Regions from separate parts of the Corynebacterium capitovis DSM 44611 genome, predicted to be linked through region 1. Evidence: riboswitches for the same ligand, from Rfam matches in the RefSeq annotation. Region 1 holds a riboswitch; the other holds the start of a gene.
The links. A riboswitch is a leader RNA that binds a small molecule or an ion and turns the genes downstream of it on or off. The one in region 1 is predicted to bind thiamine pyrophosphate.
Positions count from the first base shown of each region.

Region 1 (7,623 bases):
CTAGTCATGGGAGACAATGCCGGGGGTTGAGCACGTAGACGCCAGCAGCGTGCTTGGACAGGCAGATCAACGGGTAGCGGTAACAACCCCCTCCGCCGCCCGCTTCGCATACGGCCCGACACCGGTAATCGTCGCAGCTCCGGGGCCCACCCGGTCTCCGTAGCCGACGAGAAACACCCCGGGCTCGTGGAGCACGGAACGCACAGGGCCCAGGGCGGGGCGAAAGCCGGTGCACCAGATGAGGTGGGCGGTGGTGACGTTGGAAAGCGATGCGAACATGGGGGTGGCCTTCAGACGACCGGAGTCTCGGGCCTCGCGCACGGTGGGGAGAGCGACGATGTCGCCGAGGGAGGAGTCGGTACCCGGGTCGGCCTCACCGCGGGCGACGGCGATCGCACGGTCACGGTTGCGGCGGAAGAGGACGCGCCCGTCGACGTCATCGGGCATCCAGCGGGGTTCGCCGCGGGTGTACCAGGTGACGTCGGCAACTGAGGTGAGCTCCGCCGCGATCTGGGCGCCCGAGTTGGCCCCGCCGACGACCGCGACCGTGGACCCACGAAACGGCTCGGGGCCGGGGTAGTAAGCGGAGTGCCACTGCCGGCCCGTGAACGTGCCGGGGTAGTAGGGGACGAAGGGGGCGGACCACGTGCCGGTGGCTGCGACGATGGTTCGGGCGGTCCAGGTGCGGCCTCCGGCGCGCACGTGGAAGGCCCCGTCGTCGCGGATCACGGAGTCGACGTGCACGGGGCGCTCGACGGGGATGTTGTAGCGCTGCTCATAGGCCGTGAGGTACTCCACGACGTGCCGGGCGGGCGGGAAACCCTCGTGGTAGGGCATGGGCCAGCCGGGGAGGTTGGAGAAGCCGGAGGTAGAGAAGAGAGTCATGGACGGCCAGGCGTGGCGCCAGGCGCCGCCCGGCGCGGGCTGGTCGTCGAGGACGACGTAGTTCACGCCGGATTTGCGCAGGTAGTACGCCGTGGCGAGGCCGGACTGGCCGCCGCCGATGACGGTTGCGTCGTAAAGCATCTAGCCGATCTCCAGGATTCCTCGCAGCTCGGCGAAGGGCTCGACCCGTACCGTGTGGACGACGCTGCGGCCGCGTTGCTCGCGGGTGAGCAGGCCGGCCTCGGTGAGCTTTTTGAGGTGGTGGGAAACCGTGGGCTGGCTCAGGCCCAGTTTATCGGTCAGCTCGTTGACAGTGACGGGGCCGCAGCCGCCCGCCGCGAGGTGGGAAAGGATCTGCAGGCGCACGGGTTGAGCGAGGACCTTGAACAGCGCGGCGTAGTGATCCGCGTCGGTGTCGGTCAGGGGGCCGGTGTTGAGGGAGCAGCAGCTGGGGGCGTCGAGAAGCGATTGCGCGCGCATGCGCCTATTATATCGACGTACATCGATATGAAAGGATGCCATGTCATTCCTCGTCCGCTTCCTGCCACTGTGGATCCTGCTCGCGATGGTGGCGGGGCTCCTACTCGGACGCGCTCTACCTGGCCTTGCCCCGGCCCTCGACACGATGAAAGTGGGCAGCGTCTCCCTGCCCATTGCGCTCGGCCTGCTGGTCATGATGTACCCGCCGCTGGCCAAAGTGCGTTACGACAAAACCCGCGAGATTGTCGCAGACAAACGCCTGATGGTCGTTTCTCTCGTGCTCAACTGGCTAGTCGGGCCGGCGGTCATGTTCGCATTGGCATGGGCTTTTCTTCCCGACGCCCCCGAGCTGCGCACAGGCCTCATCATCGTTGGGTTGGCGCGGTGCATCGCCATGGTGCTGGTGTGGACGGACATGTCTTGCGCTGACCGGGAAGCAACCGCGGTACTCGTGGCCATCAACTCGCTTTTTCAAGTTCTGATGTTCGGGGTGCTTGGGTGGTTTTACCTGCAGGTGCTCCCATCGTGGCTGGGGTTACCTACCGCTTCCGCTAGCTTCTCGCTCCGCGCGATTGTGACATCGGTGCTGGTTTTCTTGGGCATCCCGCTTGTCGCCGGGGCGCTGTCGCGTGTGGTGGGGGAGAGGCTGCGCGGTCGGGATTGGTACGAGTCGGTCTACCTGCCCCGAATCTCGCCCTTGGCGCTGATCGGGTTGCTTTACACGGTGGTGCTGCTGTTTTCGCTGCAAGGAAACCAGATCACGTCCCAGCCGTGGGCTGTCGTTCGCATGGCAGCACCCCTGCTGTGTTACTTCGTCGGCATGTTTACCCTGTCCCTGGCGGTATCGAAGGCGGTGGGCATGAACTACGCCCAGTCCGCCGCGGTGTCGTTCACGGCGGCCGGTAACAACTTTGAACTCGCCATTGCAGTGGCCATCGGGACGTTTGGCGCGACCTCGGGTGAGGCGCTGGCCGGCACTATCGGCCCGATGATTGAGATACCTGTGCTGGTTGGGCTGGTTTACACGATGCTGGCCCTCGGACCCCGACTCTTCCGTAATGACCCGACTCTTCCCGAAAGGCGCTGAACCATGGCCACCCCCTCCGTTCTCTTCGTCTGCGTAAGTAATCGCGGAAAGTCCCGCATGGCCGCGGCCCTGGCTACTAAATACGCCGGTAGCTCGCTAGACGTTTATTCTGCGGGAACTCGGCCGGGCTCTGGAATGAATGCGGAGTCTGCCGCAGCTGTGGCGGAGGTAGGCGCCGACATGACCCGCGACTATCCCAAGCCCGTCGATCCAGACCTGCTTCGAAGCGTTGACCGCGTGGTCATTCTTGGTTCAAACGCCCAGCTGACTATGCCCTCCGATGCCCGTGGCACGTTTGAGCGCTGGGTCACCGACGAGCCGTCCCTCCGTGGCATCGAGGGCATGGAGCGGATGCGGCTGATTCGCGATGACATTGATGTGCGGGTGCGCGGGCTTCTTCGGGAGCTGGTTCCTGAGGAGGAGCGCTGACGCTGCATTACAAATGCTTCACTGAGGCGATTTTTCGTTCACTGAAGGGTCAGATCCGTTCAGTGAAGCATCGGGGAGCTTCACTGAGGCGCCGAATCTGGGCGGCGATCTCGCTTCCGCCCAAGCACCACCGCCACTAAACACGCCACGCTCACAATGGCCGCGATACGCACCGCCAACGGTTGTTCCTGGGGCGGTTGTGGGTGTTCTCGTTGGGCAGCTGGCAGTGCCCCAACCACAATGGCGGAAGTGCCTGACGCCGCGATTGGGCAGCCTCTCCCGTAGCGAATAGCGATCTCGCGCCAGCTCGATGTTTCACGTGAAACATTTTCGGGTCGGACGACACCCTCCACCGCCCTTTGTCGAACCAGAACGGGGCAGAAGCCGGTGCACCAGATGAGGTGGGCGGCGGTGGCGTCGGAAAGCGATGCGAACATGGGGGTGACTCCCATGCGGCCGGAGTCTAGGGGCGACGATGTCACCTGCACGCCCCGCACCCTACTCCCGCACGTAAATCTCCCCACCCCGCGCGTGGAACTCGGCGGCCATGAGGGCCTCGCCAGCCTGGGCGTCGCGAACAGTGGGCATGCCCAACTGTTCCGGGAACGTGTCGCGAATGTCCTGGCTGATGCGCATGGAGCAGAACTTCGGGCCGCACATGGAGCAGAAGTGGGCGGTCTTGGCGGGCTCGGCGGGTAGGGTCTCGTCGTGGTATGCCTGCGCGGTGTCCGGGTCCAAGGAGAGGGCGAACTGGTCGTTCCACCGGAACTCGAAGCGCGCCTTGCTCATCGCATCGTCCCAGGCACGGGCCCCGGGGTGGCCCTTGGCCACGTCGGCGGCGTGGGCGGCGATCTTGTAGGTGATCACGCCGGTCTTCACGTCGTCGCGATTCGGCAGGCCCAGGTGCTCCTTCGGGGTGACGTAGCAGAGCATGGCGGTGCCGCCCATCGCGATGTGGGCGGCACCGATGGCGGAGGTGATGTGGTCGTAACCCGGCGCGATGTCGGTAACCAAGGGACCGAGCGTGTAGAAGGGCGCGTCACCCGCCCAGTCCTGCTCAAGCTCGTTGTTCACCTGGACCATGTTCAGCGGCACGTGGCCGGGGCCCTCGACCATGACTTGCACGTCGTACTCCCACGCTTGGCGCGTCAGCTTCCCGATCGTCTTCAACTCCGCGAACTGCGCCGTGTCATTGGCATCGGCGAGGGAACCGGGGCGGAGGCCGTCGCCAAGCGAAAATGCAACGTCGTAGGAGGCGAAGATCTCGCAGAGCTCGTCGAAGTTCTCGTACAGGAAGCTCTCCTTGTGATGCGCAAGGCACCACGCGGCCATGATCGACCCGCCGCGGCTGACGATGCCCGTCACGCGGCCCGCGGTCAGCGGCACGTAGGGGAGGAGAACGCCGGCGTGGACGGTCATGTAGTCCACGCCCTGCTCGCACTGCTCGATGACCGTGTCTCGGAAAATTTCCCAGGTGAGCTCCTCAGCGATGCCGTCGACCTTCTCGAGCGCCTGGTAGATAGGCACGGTGCCGATGGGCACCGGAGCGTTGCGCAGGATCCACTCGCGCGTGGTCGTGATGTCCTGGCCGGTGGACAGGTCCATCACCGTGTCCGCGCCCCAGCGCGTGGCCCAGCGCAGCTTCGACACTTCCTCCTCAATCGAGGAGGTCACCGCCGAATTGCCGATGTTCGCGTTGATCTTGGTCAGGAACTTTCGCCCGATAATCATCGGTTCCGACTCGGGGTGGTTGATGTTGTTCGGGATGATCGCGCGGCCCCGCGCCACCTCGCTGCGCACGAACTCCGGGTCGCAGTGCTCGCGCAGCGCCACGAACTCCATCTCGGGGGTGATCTCGCCGCGGCGCGCGTAGTGCATCTGCGTCACGCGCTTACCCGGCTTCGCGCGCAGCGGCTCGCGGACCTGGCCTTTCCACTCAAGGGAGGCGGCTCCGCGGCGCTCGGCCGCGCGGCCGTCGCTACGCAAGGTGCGCTCCCTGCCCTCATACTTCTCGACGTCCCCTCGCTCCCGAATCCACCCCGCCCGGAGAGGATCAAGCCCCTCGGCGGGGTCGCACTCGGGCCCGCGCGTGCGGTAAATGCGGAACGGCTCGTTAGGGCCGGTAGGGGAGTCGTCGAGGCGAATCTCGGTCTCCGGCACCTCCAGGCCATTGTGCCTGATGGGGGCGTAGGAGTGCTTCGGGTGGATTTCGCGCTGGGTTGGCTGCATGAGCCCTTCCTCACTTCCTTCGCTGGTGCTAACCAGACAGGTTCAAACGGTACTGGCGCGGTATCAGCGCCATCTCAGCCCGGTTCCGCCGGGCACCCGTGGGTACGGTGTGAGGAATTAGTTTAGCGGTTGCAGGTAAGGGATGTGGGAAGCGGGTTTCCACGAAGGTGTGGTCTCAGGTCACCCGACACCGTCGCCGCGCAGGCGGCGGGCAGGACCTTCTAGTCCGGCAGACTGCCCCGCGTCGCGCACCCCCCTGATGAAGCTGCTCAACCTTCGACGTGGAGTTTTGTGGGCGACGACGTTACATGCCCGTCTCGGCTGCAGCAGCTTCGAGGTCGTTGCGTACTCGGTTAACCTGCCATGCCAGAGCGAAGCTGAGTACACCCGACACAACTCCCCATATGCCTGCAACAAGTACCGCCGCGACAAGGCTCTCGCCCGGCCGAGCAATGACGAAGTAAACCATCAGAACACCGAAAATCATATTGACGATGCCCAAGAAGATTAGCCACCCGTTGCCGGAGCTGAACATGGGAATTGCTCGGAAAATAACGACGAACGCCATGACCCAGAGCGAAAACAGAACGAGGAAGATCCCAGTCTCGATTGGAACAAAGAAGAGGAGAATACCGATAATAAGCTCGAGAACACCGAAGAAGGCGTCCCATCCCCAGCCAGACACGACATCGCGTTCACGGAACGCAAAAACGATCTGGGCGATGCCACCGAAAATCAGCCAGAGAGAGAACAGAATGCCCACCACCGGGGGCAGGGCAACGGTAGCCGAAAGCGGGGAAGCGAGAACGAGAATGCCAAACAGCAGCGCAATCACGCCGCGGAAGATAAGCCAAGCGACGCTGACATTGCCCAGAACCTTCAGAGAATGCTGGGCATCCGAGACGCGCCGCTGGTAAAACGACTGGTTTGGCGGGGGAGTAGCAGAAGGGGTCGACATCATGAACCTTTCTAAGATGTGTTAAAGGGAGCCGCGTAAGCGCCCTAGTGCAGCTGCTGACCCGCCGAAACGACGCGCCCCGCAGCCCCCCACATAATAATCGCTACTGCGATTACAGGTATCTCACAGTTTGTAGCCAGTAGGGCAGTTCCCGGACGTTCTGCAGTACGGCGTTGAAGCCAGAAAACCCGAGTCTGGGGGAGTAGAGCAAAGTGCAAAAACCGCACCCTTACACCGGCAAAACCCCCACGTTGCTCTACTTTGCTCCCCCCACCTGACACCGCGATGCTCGCGAAGTTTCAGGGTACCTTCCGGTTCTCTAACTAAATGCCGAAATCCCCGTCATCTTCTGCCCCAGGATGAGCGTGTGCATCTCGTCGGTGCCCTCGTAGGTGCGCACCGACTCGAGATTCGCGGCGTGCCGGATAGGGGAGTAGTCGTGGATAATGCCATTGCCTCCGAAAATGGTGCGCGCCTCTCGGCAGATATCAATTGCCGTGCGGGTGTTTTGCAGCTTGGCCAGCGAGATCTGACTGATGTCCAAGGTATCCGCGTCCTTGTGGCGCCCCACGTGCAGAGCAAGTAGGTACCCCTGGTTCAATCCGGCCGCCATGTCAACGAGCTTCTTCTGAGTCAGCTGGAACCCGGTGATCGGCCGGCCGAATTGCGTGCGTTCCCCAGCGTAGGCCAAGGCCTGCTCGAGTGAATCGCGGGCGGCGCCGAGCACGCCCCACCCGATCCCGTAGCGGGCTTCATTCAGGCAAGTCAGTGGCGCTTTCAGGCCAAAGGTGGCGGGAAGGATGTTGGCATGGGGGACGGTGGCGTCGACAAGCGTGATGTGCGATTGCGTCGACACTCGCATGGAGAGCTTCTTCTCAATGGGTGTGGCCGTGAAGCCGGGCGTACCCTTAGGCACGAGGAATCCGGCGATGGTTTCCTCGCGGCCCTGCGGTGCGTCGAACCCCGCGGCTTCGAGGTCCGCCGTGCTGACTTTCGCCCAGATCACGGTGATGTCCGCGAGGTGGGCCAAACCGATCCACCGCTTTTCGCCGTTGAGAACCCAGCCGGCCTTGGGTGAGTATGCCGCGCGGGTGGTCATGGAGGCCGGGTCTGAACCCGCCCTGGGCTCCGTCAGCCCGAAGGCACCGAGCAACTCGCCCGCCGCCATCCTGGGCAGGTATTCGCGCTTCTGCTCCTCGGATCCGTGCTTATATATCGCGGTCATCGCGAGGGATCCAAGGACCGACAAGATCGTACGCAGGCCCGAATCGGCCGCCTCGACTTCGAGCATGGCAAGCCCATAATCGACGGCGGAACGCCCCGGACAGCCGTAACCGCTCAGGTGGGCACCGATCATGCCCCGCTTTGCGAACTCCGGGATCAGTTCGAGCGGCACGTACGCGTCCTCATACCACTGGCCCACGCGCGGTTTAATCTCGGCTTCGACGAACTCGCGAACACCATCCCGCCACGCGGTCTCGTCCTGGCTAAGCAGGCTGTCGAAGTCAATCAAGTCTGATGCGTCGCTCATGGGCGTACTCCTTCGTGAGGATTC
Region 1 covers NZ_CP047117.1:1,936,472-1,944,094, forward strand. Annotated here, with positions in the region: gene CAPI_RS09390 (FAD-dependent oxidoreductase) at 67-1,026, opposite strand; gene CAPI_RS09395 (ArsR/SmtB family transcription factor) at 1,027-1,365, opposite strand; gene arsB (ACR3 family arsenite efflux transporter) at 1,406-2,452, shown strand; gene CAPI_RS09405 (arsenate-mycothiol transferase ArsC) at 2,456-2,881, shown strand; gene thiC (phosphomethylpyrimidine synthase ThiC) at 3,380-5,110, opposite strand; TPP riboswitch at 5,108-5,220, opposite strand; gene CAPI_RS09415 (HdeD family acid-resistance protein) at 5,415-6,068, opposite strand; gene CAPI_RS09420 (acyl-CoA dehydrogenase family protein) at 6,388-7,599, opposite strand.

Region 2 (7,623 bases), 540 kb from region 1:
TGGGTGAACTCATCACGTCGACTGCCCGGGTAAGAACCGAACGGGCCGGGCGCTACGGCAAGCAAATGGCCAGCCACTTCGGCAGGAAGATCGAAGCGGAGTGGGACCCTGACGCGATGCGCGGCCAGCTCGTGTTCCCCTCAGACGGTGCCCCGACAACCTGCGACATGTTGTGTGGGGAAGACGTACTCATGCTCACCCTTCAGGCCACCCCCGAAAATGTGGAGAGAATGGAGGGGGTTGTTGGCCGTCACCTGGAACGATTCGGAGAACGGGACGGTCTCGTCGTGACATGGGTGAGAGGAGGGTGAGGAAGGTTTTCCTTTGTGAAGGTCTCCTGTGGTGAAATGTGGGGAACCCATAACGTGTGACGTGTCGCACTGCTGGGTACTTCCTGTTACTTAGCAACTGAAGGAGATGCCGTGCACCTGAGGAAGACGGCGGCGATTGTCGCTGCGAGCACCTTAACTTTTAGCCTCGTAGCCTGCGGAAACGAAGGATCGGGCGAGGGTGACTACGTGATGGTGAACGGCTCCGAGCCGCAGAACCCGCTGATCCCCGGGAACACGAATGAAACCGGGGGCGGCCGAATCGTCGAGAAGATTTACGCGGGCCTCGTTTACTACGACGCCGACGGGCATGCCCACAACGACCTGGCCAAGTCGATCGACCTTGAGGGCGACAAGACCTACCGGATCACTCTGAAGGACGACGCGAAGTGGTCCGATGGCACCAACGTCACCGCCGAGGACTTCGTTAAGGCGTGGAACTACACGGTAGAGAACTCGCTGCTGTCCGCCTCCTTCTTCGAACCCATCCTCGGCTACGCCGAGGGGGCGAAGGAAATGGAAGGCCTGAAGGTCGTCGACGAGAAGACATTCACGGTCGAGCTGGCCCAGCCCGAGGCGGATTTCCCCTCCACCCTCGGATACTCGGCGTTCTACCCGCTGCACCCGAGTGCCTACGACGATATTGAGGCCTACGGCCAAAAACCGGTCAGTAACGGCCCGTACAAGCTCAGCGAGTGGAACCACAACCAGGACGCCACCATCGTTCCCAACGACGAATACACCGGGGACCGCACACCGAAGAATGACGGGGTGACCTACGTCTTTTACGCGCAGCAGGACGCCGCATACTCCGACCTCCTCGCCGGCAACCTGGACGTCCTCGACGCTATTCCGGATTCCGCTTTCTCGACCTACCGCGACGAGCTGGGGGAGCGCGCCGTCAACAAGCCCGGCGCAGTCTTCCAGTCCTTCACGATCCCGCAAAACCTGCCGCACTTCTCCGGCGAGGAGGGTGTGCTGCGCCGCCAGGCCATCTCCCGCGCCATCAACCGCGAGGAGATCACCCAGACAATTTTCGACGGGACGCGGACCCCGGCAACGGACTTCACCTCACCGGTCATTCCCGGCCACTCTGACTCCCTGCAGGGCGCGGATGTGCTCTCCTACAACCCCGAGGAAGCCAAGCGCCTGTGGGCGGAAGCCGACGCAATCTCGCCGTTCACCGGCCAGTTCACCATTTCCTACAACGCAGACGGTGGCCACCAAGCGTGGGCCGACGCGGTGGCGAACTCGATCCGCAACACCCTCGGCATTGACGCAGTGGGCAACGCATACCCAGACTTCAAGTCGCTTCGCGACGACGTGAAGAAGCGCACCATTCAAGGCGCGTTCCGCACCGGCTGGCAGGCGGACTTCCCGCTGCTGGGCAATTTCCTCACCCCCTTGTACACCACCGGTGCTAGCTCCAACGATGGTGACTACTCCAACGCCGATTTCGACCGGCTGGTGAAGGAAGCAGCGACGGCCGGCAGTGCCGAGGCCGCACAGCCGAAGTACAACGAGGCGCAGGAAATCCTCCTCAAGGAGCTTCCCGCAATCCCGCTGTGGTATTCCAACACGACCGGTGGGTCCTCTGACAAGGTGGAGAACGTGACCTTCTCTTGGAAGAGCCAGCCCGTCTACGAAGAAATCACCAAGAAGTAGCGCGCAGTCATGCTCCGTTACATCGGACGGCGCCTGCTTCAGATGATCCCCGTCTTCTTCGGCGCCACCCTGCTCCTCTACGCTCTCGTCTTCCTGATGCCGGGTGATCCTGTGCAGGCACTCGGCGGGGACCGAGGCTTGTCGGAGGCGGCCCGCGCGCGCATTGAGGCGGAATACAACCTGGACAAGCCGTTTCTCGTTCAGTATCTCTTGTACCTGAAGGGGATCTTCACCGGCGACTTCGGCATGACCTTCTCGGGCCAGCCGGTCTCCGCGGTCATGGCCAACGCGTTCCCCGTCACCGCCAAGTTGGCGCTGATGGCGCTGGCGTTTGAATCGGTCTTTGGCATCCTGTTCGGCGTCATCGCGGGAATGCGCCGCGGCGGCGCTTTCGACTCGACGATCTTGGTCATCTCGCTGTTTGTCATCGCCGTGCCCTCGTTTGTTATCGGCTTCGTCCTGCAGTACCTCGTCGGTGTCAAGTGGGGGTTGCTCCCCGTCACCGTCGGAAGGAACGAGTCGTTCGTGGCTCTGCTCATGCCCGCGATCGTGCTCGGTTCGTTGTCCTTCGCGTACGTCGTGCGGTTGACGCGCAACAGTGTGAGCGACAACCTCCGAGCGGATTACGTGCGCACGGCTCGGGCAAAAGGGCTCTCCGGAAGCACCGTAATGACCCGCCACGTTCTGCGAAATTCGCTCATCCCCGTGGTGACGTTCCTCGGGTCGGACCTGGGAGCTTTGATGGGTGGCGCCATCGTCACCGAAGGCATCTTCGGGATCAACGGCGTGGGTGGCACGATTTACCAAGGAATCATCAAGGGAGAACCCGCAACGGTCGTGTCTTTCACCACCGTTTTGGTCATCGTCTACATCGTGGCCAACCTCATTGTGGACCTCCTCTACGCCGTTCTTGACCCAAGGATTCGCTATGCCTAACTCTCAAGAACCTCAAGGACTAAACGCGCCGCTTCGCGGCCAGGAGTACTTCATCGCGGAGACAGACGAGACCGGCTTGGGAGCGGTCGACGCCGTTGCCGACGGCTCTGCCCCCGCGAGCCAATGGACTGATGCCTGGCGCTACCTGCGCCGGCGCCCGCTGTTCTGGATCTCCGGTCTGCTCATCCTCGCCGCTCTCGCCTTGGCGCTCGCGCCTGGTCTCTTTACGACGGTGGACCCGCGGGAATGTGTCCTCTCGCATTCCCTCGCGGGCCCAAGCTCGGGCCACCCCTTCGGATTCAATCGCCAGGGTTGTGACATTTACTCCCGCACCGTCTATGGCGCCCGCGCCTCGGTCACAGTGGGAGTGCTCACCACGCTGCTTGTCACGGTGATCGGTTCCATCGTCGGCGCCCTCGCCGGTTTCTACGGCGGCGTGTGGGATGCCATCTTGTCGCGGCTCACCGACATCTTCTTTGCCGTGCCCCTCGTCTTGGCCGCCATCGTCGTGATGTCCATGTTCCAAAACAAACGCTCGGTGTGGATGGTTGTGCTGGCACTAGCGATGTTCGGGTGGACCCAGATCGCGAGAATCACCCGCGGTGCTGTGCTGGGAGTAAAGAATGATGAGTTTGTTACGGCTGCCCGCGCGTTGGGCGCGTCGAACCTGCGCATCATCACCTCCCACGTCATGCCCAACGCAGCGGCGCCGATCATCGTGTACGCCACCGTCGCTCTTGGAACCTTCATCGTTGCGGAGGCGACCCTGTCCTTCCTTGGCATCGGGTTGCCGGCGACGGTCGTGTCCTGGGGCGGGGATATTTCCGCAGCCCAGGCCTCGCTGCGCACTCAGCCAATGGTGCTCTTCTACCCGGCCATCGCTCTCGCGCTGACGGTGCTGAGCTTTATCATGATGGGCGATGCGATCCGCGACGCCCTCGACCCGAAAGCGAGGAAGCGATGAGCGAACCACTACTCGACATCGAGGGTCTGCGGATCTCCTTCGAATCCACAACCGGCACCGTCGAGGCCGTGCGCGACGTCGACCTGACCATCTACCCCGGCCAGTCGGTCGCTATCGTCGGCGAGTCCGGTTCTGGGAAGTCAACGGCCGCTATGTCCATCCTCGGGCTACTGCCGGGCACAGGCAAAGTGACGGCGGGGTCAATCAAGCTCAACGGCGAGGAGCTGACTGAGCTGGATGAAAAGGGCTGGGAGAGGATCCGCGGCAGCCAAATCGGCCTTGTCCCGCAGGATCCGATGAGTAACCTCAACCCGGTGTGGCGCATCGGCACCCAGGTCGAGGAGGCGCTGCGTGCAAACAATATCGCCGCGGGCTCTGAGCGCCACGCCCGCGTGCTCTCCCTTTTGGAGGAGGCCGGGCTGCCGGACGTCGAGAAGCGTGCCAAGCAGTATCCGCACGAGTTCTCTGGTGGGATGCGGCAGCGCGCGCTCATCGCCATGGGGCTTGCCGCGCGGCCCGCCCTGCTTATTGCCGACGAGCCGACGTCGGCCCTCGACGTCACTGTGCAAAAGCGCATCCTCGACCACCTGGAAACCCTCACCAAAGAGCTGGGCACGGCGTTATTGTTCATCACCCACGACCTCGGTTTGGCCGCGGAGCGCGCGGATCACCTCGTGGTCATGCACCGGGGACGTATCGTCGAGAAGGGGCCGAGCCTGCAGATCCTGCGCGCTCCGCAGCACCCGTACACGAAGCGGCTCGTCACCGCGGCGCCCTCGCTGGCATCGGCCCGTATCCAGTCGGCGAAGGCGAAGGGATTGGAAACGGCTGAATCGCTCGCCGCCGACGTGGCCAGCGAGGAAGTCGTTGTGCGGGTGACCGATCTTGTGAAAGAGTTCGGTTCACTCCGAGCCGTCGATGGTGTCTCCTTCGACCTCCGCCGGGGATCCACCCTCGCCCTCGTGGGCGAGTCCGGCTCGGGTAAGTCGACCGTGGCCAATATGGTCCTAAGTCTGCTTGAGCCGACGAGCGGGGCAGTGGAGTTCGAGGGGCGCGACGTGTCCAAACTGTCGCGCAAAGAACTTTTCGACGTCCGCCGCCGCATGCAGGTGGTCTTCCAGAACCCCTACGGTTCGCTCGACCCGATGTACTCCATCTACCGGTGTATTGAGGAGCCCCTCACCCTGCACAAGGTTGGCAGCCGCAAGGAGCGGGAGGCTCGCGTTTCTGAGCTGTTGGACATGGTGCAGATGCCGCGTTCCGCGATGCGCCGGTACCCCAACGAGCTCTCGGGCGGGCAGCGGCAGCGCATCGCCATTGCCCGTGCGATGGCACTCAACCCGGAGGTCATCGTGCTGGATGAGGCGGTCTCCGCCCTCGACGTCTTGGTCCAAAACCAGATCCTGCACCTGCTGACGGATCTGCAAAGCGAACTGCGCCTGTCTTACCTGTTCATCACCCACGATCTCGCCGTGGTGAGGCAAACGGCTGACGATATCGTGGTGATGCGGCAGGGAAAGGTCGTCGAAAAGGGCACCGCGGACAGCGTCTTTGACAACCCAGCCGAGGAGTACACGCGAAACCTCATCAATTCGGTGCCCGGCCTCAACATTGAGCTGGGGACGGGAGAGAACCTGGGAATCGACGTGGGGTAGGTGCGGGTGTGCACTTTCGTGCCGAACTCCGGCACGAATGTGCACCCGGTGGCGCCGCGGCCATACCCTCGGGGCTATGTCATACGTCGTGTCGTTTCTTCCCAAACTTCTCGCCGGAATCTTCGCGAGCTCTGTTCTTCTGCCCCCATCGGTTCCAGACGTGGACCCGGGGTTCGGCGTCGCCTCCCACGACGACGCGGACCAGTGCGTAATCGGCGCGTCCCAGGACCACGAGTTCGCTTCGTGCACATTCGGGGAGCTGTCCTCTAACTAATACGAGCCCATTGCTAAGATCCTTCCTACAAGACAACGCGGGTGCTCCATGTCGGGGCTGAGACGCCGTCCACGGCGAACCGTCGAACCTGATCCGGGTAATGCCGGCGTTTAGGAAGGATCACGGGCTATGCCTACATCTCGTGCGCCCAAGTGGCGCGTCATTGACATCGTGACCGCAGCCGTGCTTGGGGTCGCCTGTGGCCTTATTTTCTGGGTGTGGAATTCGCTCGGGTATGCAGGGTTCAAGGCCCTTGATGCCCTGACCCCCGGCCTCGGTGGCCTTGTCGCGGGTGTGTGGTTTCTCGGCGGTACCGTGGGCGGGCTTGTCATCCGCAAGCCCGGCGCGGCCATCTTCGTGGAGCTCATCGCGGCTAGCGTATCGGCGCTGATCGGCAGCCAGTGGGGTATCGAGACTCTCTACTCCGGCCTGAGCCAAGGCTTGGGCGCGGAGCTCGTATTCCTCGCCTTCGCGTATCGACGCTTCACCCCCGCCGTCGCAGCGCTCGCCGGCGTCGGATCCGCGCTAGGGGCGTTCGTCCTGGAGCTGTTCACCTCCGGAAACCTCGCAATGAGCCTGGTGTTCAACGCGATCTACCTGACGTGCCTCGTCGTCTCCGGAATTGTGCTCGCCGGCTTGCTCAGCTACTGGCTGGTCAAGGCACTGGCAGCCACCGGGGCGCTGGACCGGTTCGCGGCCGGGCGGGAGCGTTTCGAGGGCGCGGACTCCTAATCTGATGGCGCGTCCGATCGTCTCGGTGCGGGGGCTGGGGTACCACTACGCCACCCGGCAGCGTTCCGCGTTCAGCGGCGTGGATTTTGACCTGGCGCCGGGGGAGCGGGTCCTTATTACCGGCGACTCCGGGTCGGGGAAGTCGTCTCTGCTCTCCGTGATCGCGGGGCTTGCCGGGGACGGTGAGGAGGGATCGCACTCGGGTTCGCTCACCGTCTCCGGAATGGTGGGCATGGTCATGCAAGACCCAGAGGCACAAACGATCCTCACCCGGGTAGGTGACGATGTAGCTTTTGGGGCCGAAAACGTCGGCGTGCCGGCCGAGGACATCTGGCCGCGGGTCCGCCGTGCCCTGGACGCCGTCGGCCTCGACGTTGCGTTGGACCACCGCACATCCCACCTTTCCGGTGGGCAAAAGCAACGGCTCGCCCTCGCGGGTGTCATCGCAATGGGGGCGTCAATCCTCGTCCTGGATGAGCCGACAGCGAACCTTGACCCGGCGGGCCGTGACGACGTCATCGCGGCAGTCGACAACGCGTGCCGCGAAACCGGAGCAAGCCTCATCGTTGTGGAGCACCGGCCGGAATACTGGAAAGACGTCGTGGACACGTTCTACCGCTTGGACGCTCAAGGCCTGCGACGCATCGGTGCTGAGGCGGTGGCGGAAGTGGCGGCCCCGGGTGCGTCGAAAAGTGTCCCTGCCGACGCCGACGTTGCCGTTCGCGCTGACGGCGTGCAGCCCACGTGGGGGCCGCCCCGCAGCCTGGAGATTCCGCAGGGGTTTTCAACCGTAATGACCGGGGCGAACGGGACGGGAAAGACGACCCTCGCGCTTGCATTAGCTGGGCTGGCTCCAGTGCGCGGCGGCGTGCTGGACTACTCCGCCGAGATCCGGCAGGGGCTGGCCGGACTCCCGATCGCATGGCCCTCGCGTAAGCTCGCCCAGCGCGTTGGCTACGTGTTCCAAGACCCAGAGCACCAGTTTGTCACGAGCACGGTCCAGGGTGAGATGGAGTTGTCTGGCGCTCCCCGCGAGCGTGTTGACACCCTCCTGGAGCGTCTGCGCCT
Region 2 covers NZ_CP047117.1:1,398,054-1,405,676, reverse strand. Annotated here, with positions in the region: gene CAPI_RS06835 (DUF2218 domain-containing protein) at 1-311, shown strand, start outside; gene CAPI_RS06830 (peptide ABC transporter substrate-binding protein) at 423-1,994, shown strand; gene CAPI_RS06825 (ABC transporter permease) at 2,004-2,930, shown strand; gene CAPI_RS06820 (ABC transporter permease) at 2,923-3,894, shown strand; gene CAPI_RS06815 (dipeptide ABC transporter ATP-binding protein) at 3,891-5,549, shown strand; gene CAPI_RS06810 (hypothetical protein) at 5,626-5,823, shown strand; TPP riboswitch at 5,851-5,958, shown strand; gene CAPI_RS06805 (ECF transporter S component) at 5,953-6,555, shown strand; gene CAPI_RS06800 (ABC transporter ATP-binding protein) at 6,560-7,623, shown strand, end outside.
Region 2: another riboswitch for thiamine pyrophosphate. It lies ahead of CAPI_RS06805 (ECF transporter S component); the one in region 1 lies ahead of thiC (phosphomethylpyrimidine synthase ThiC).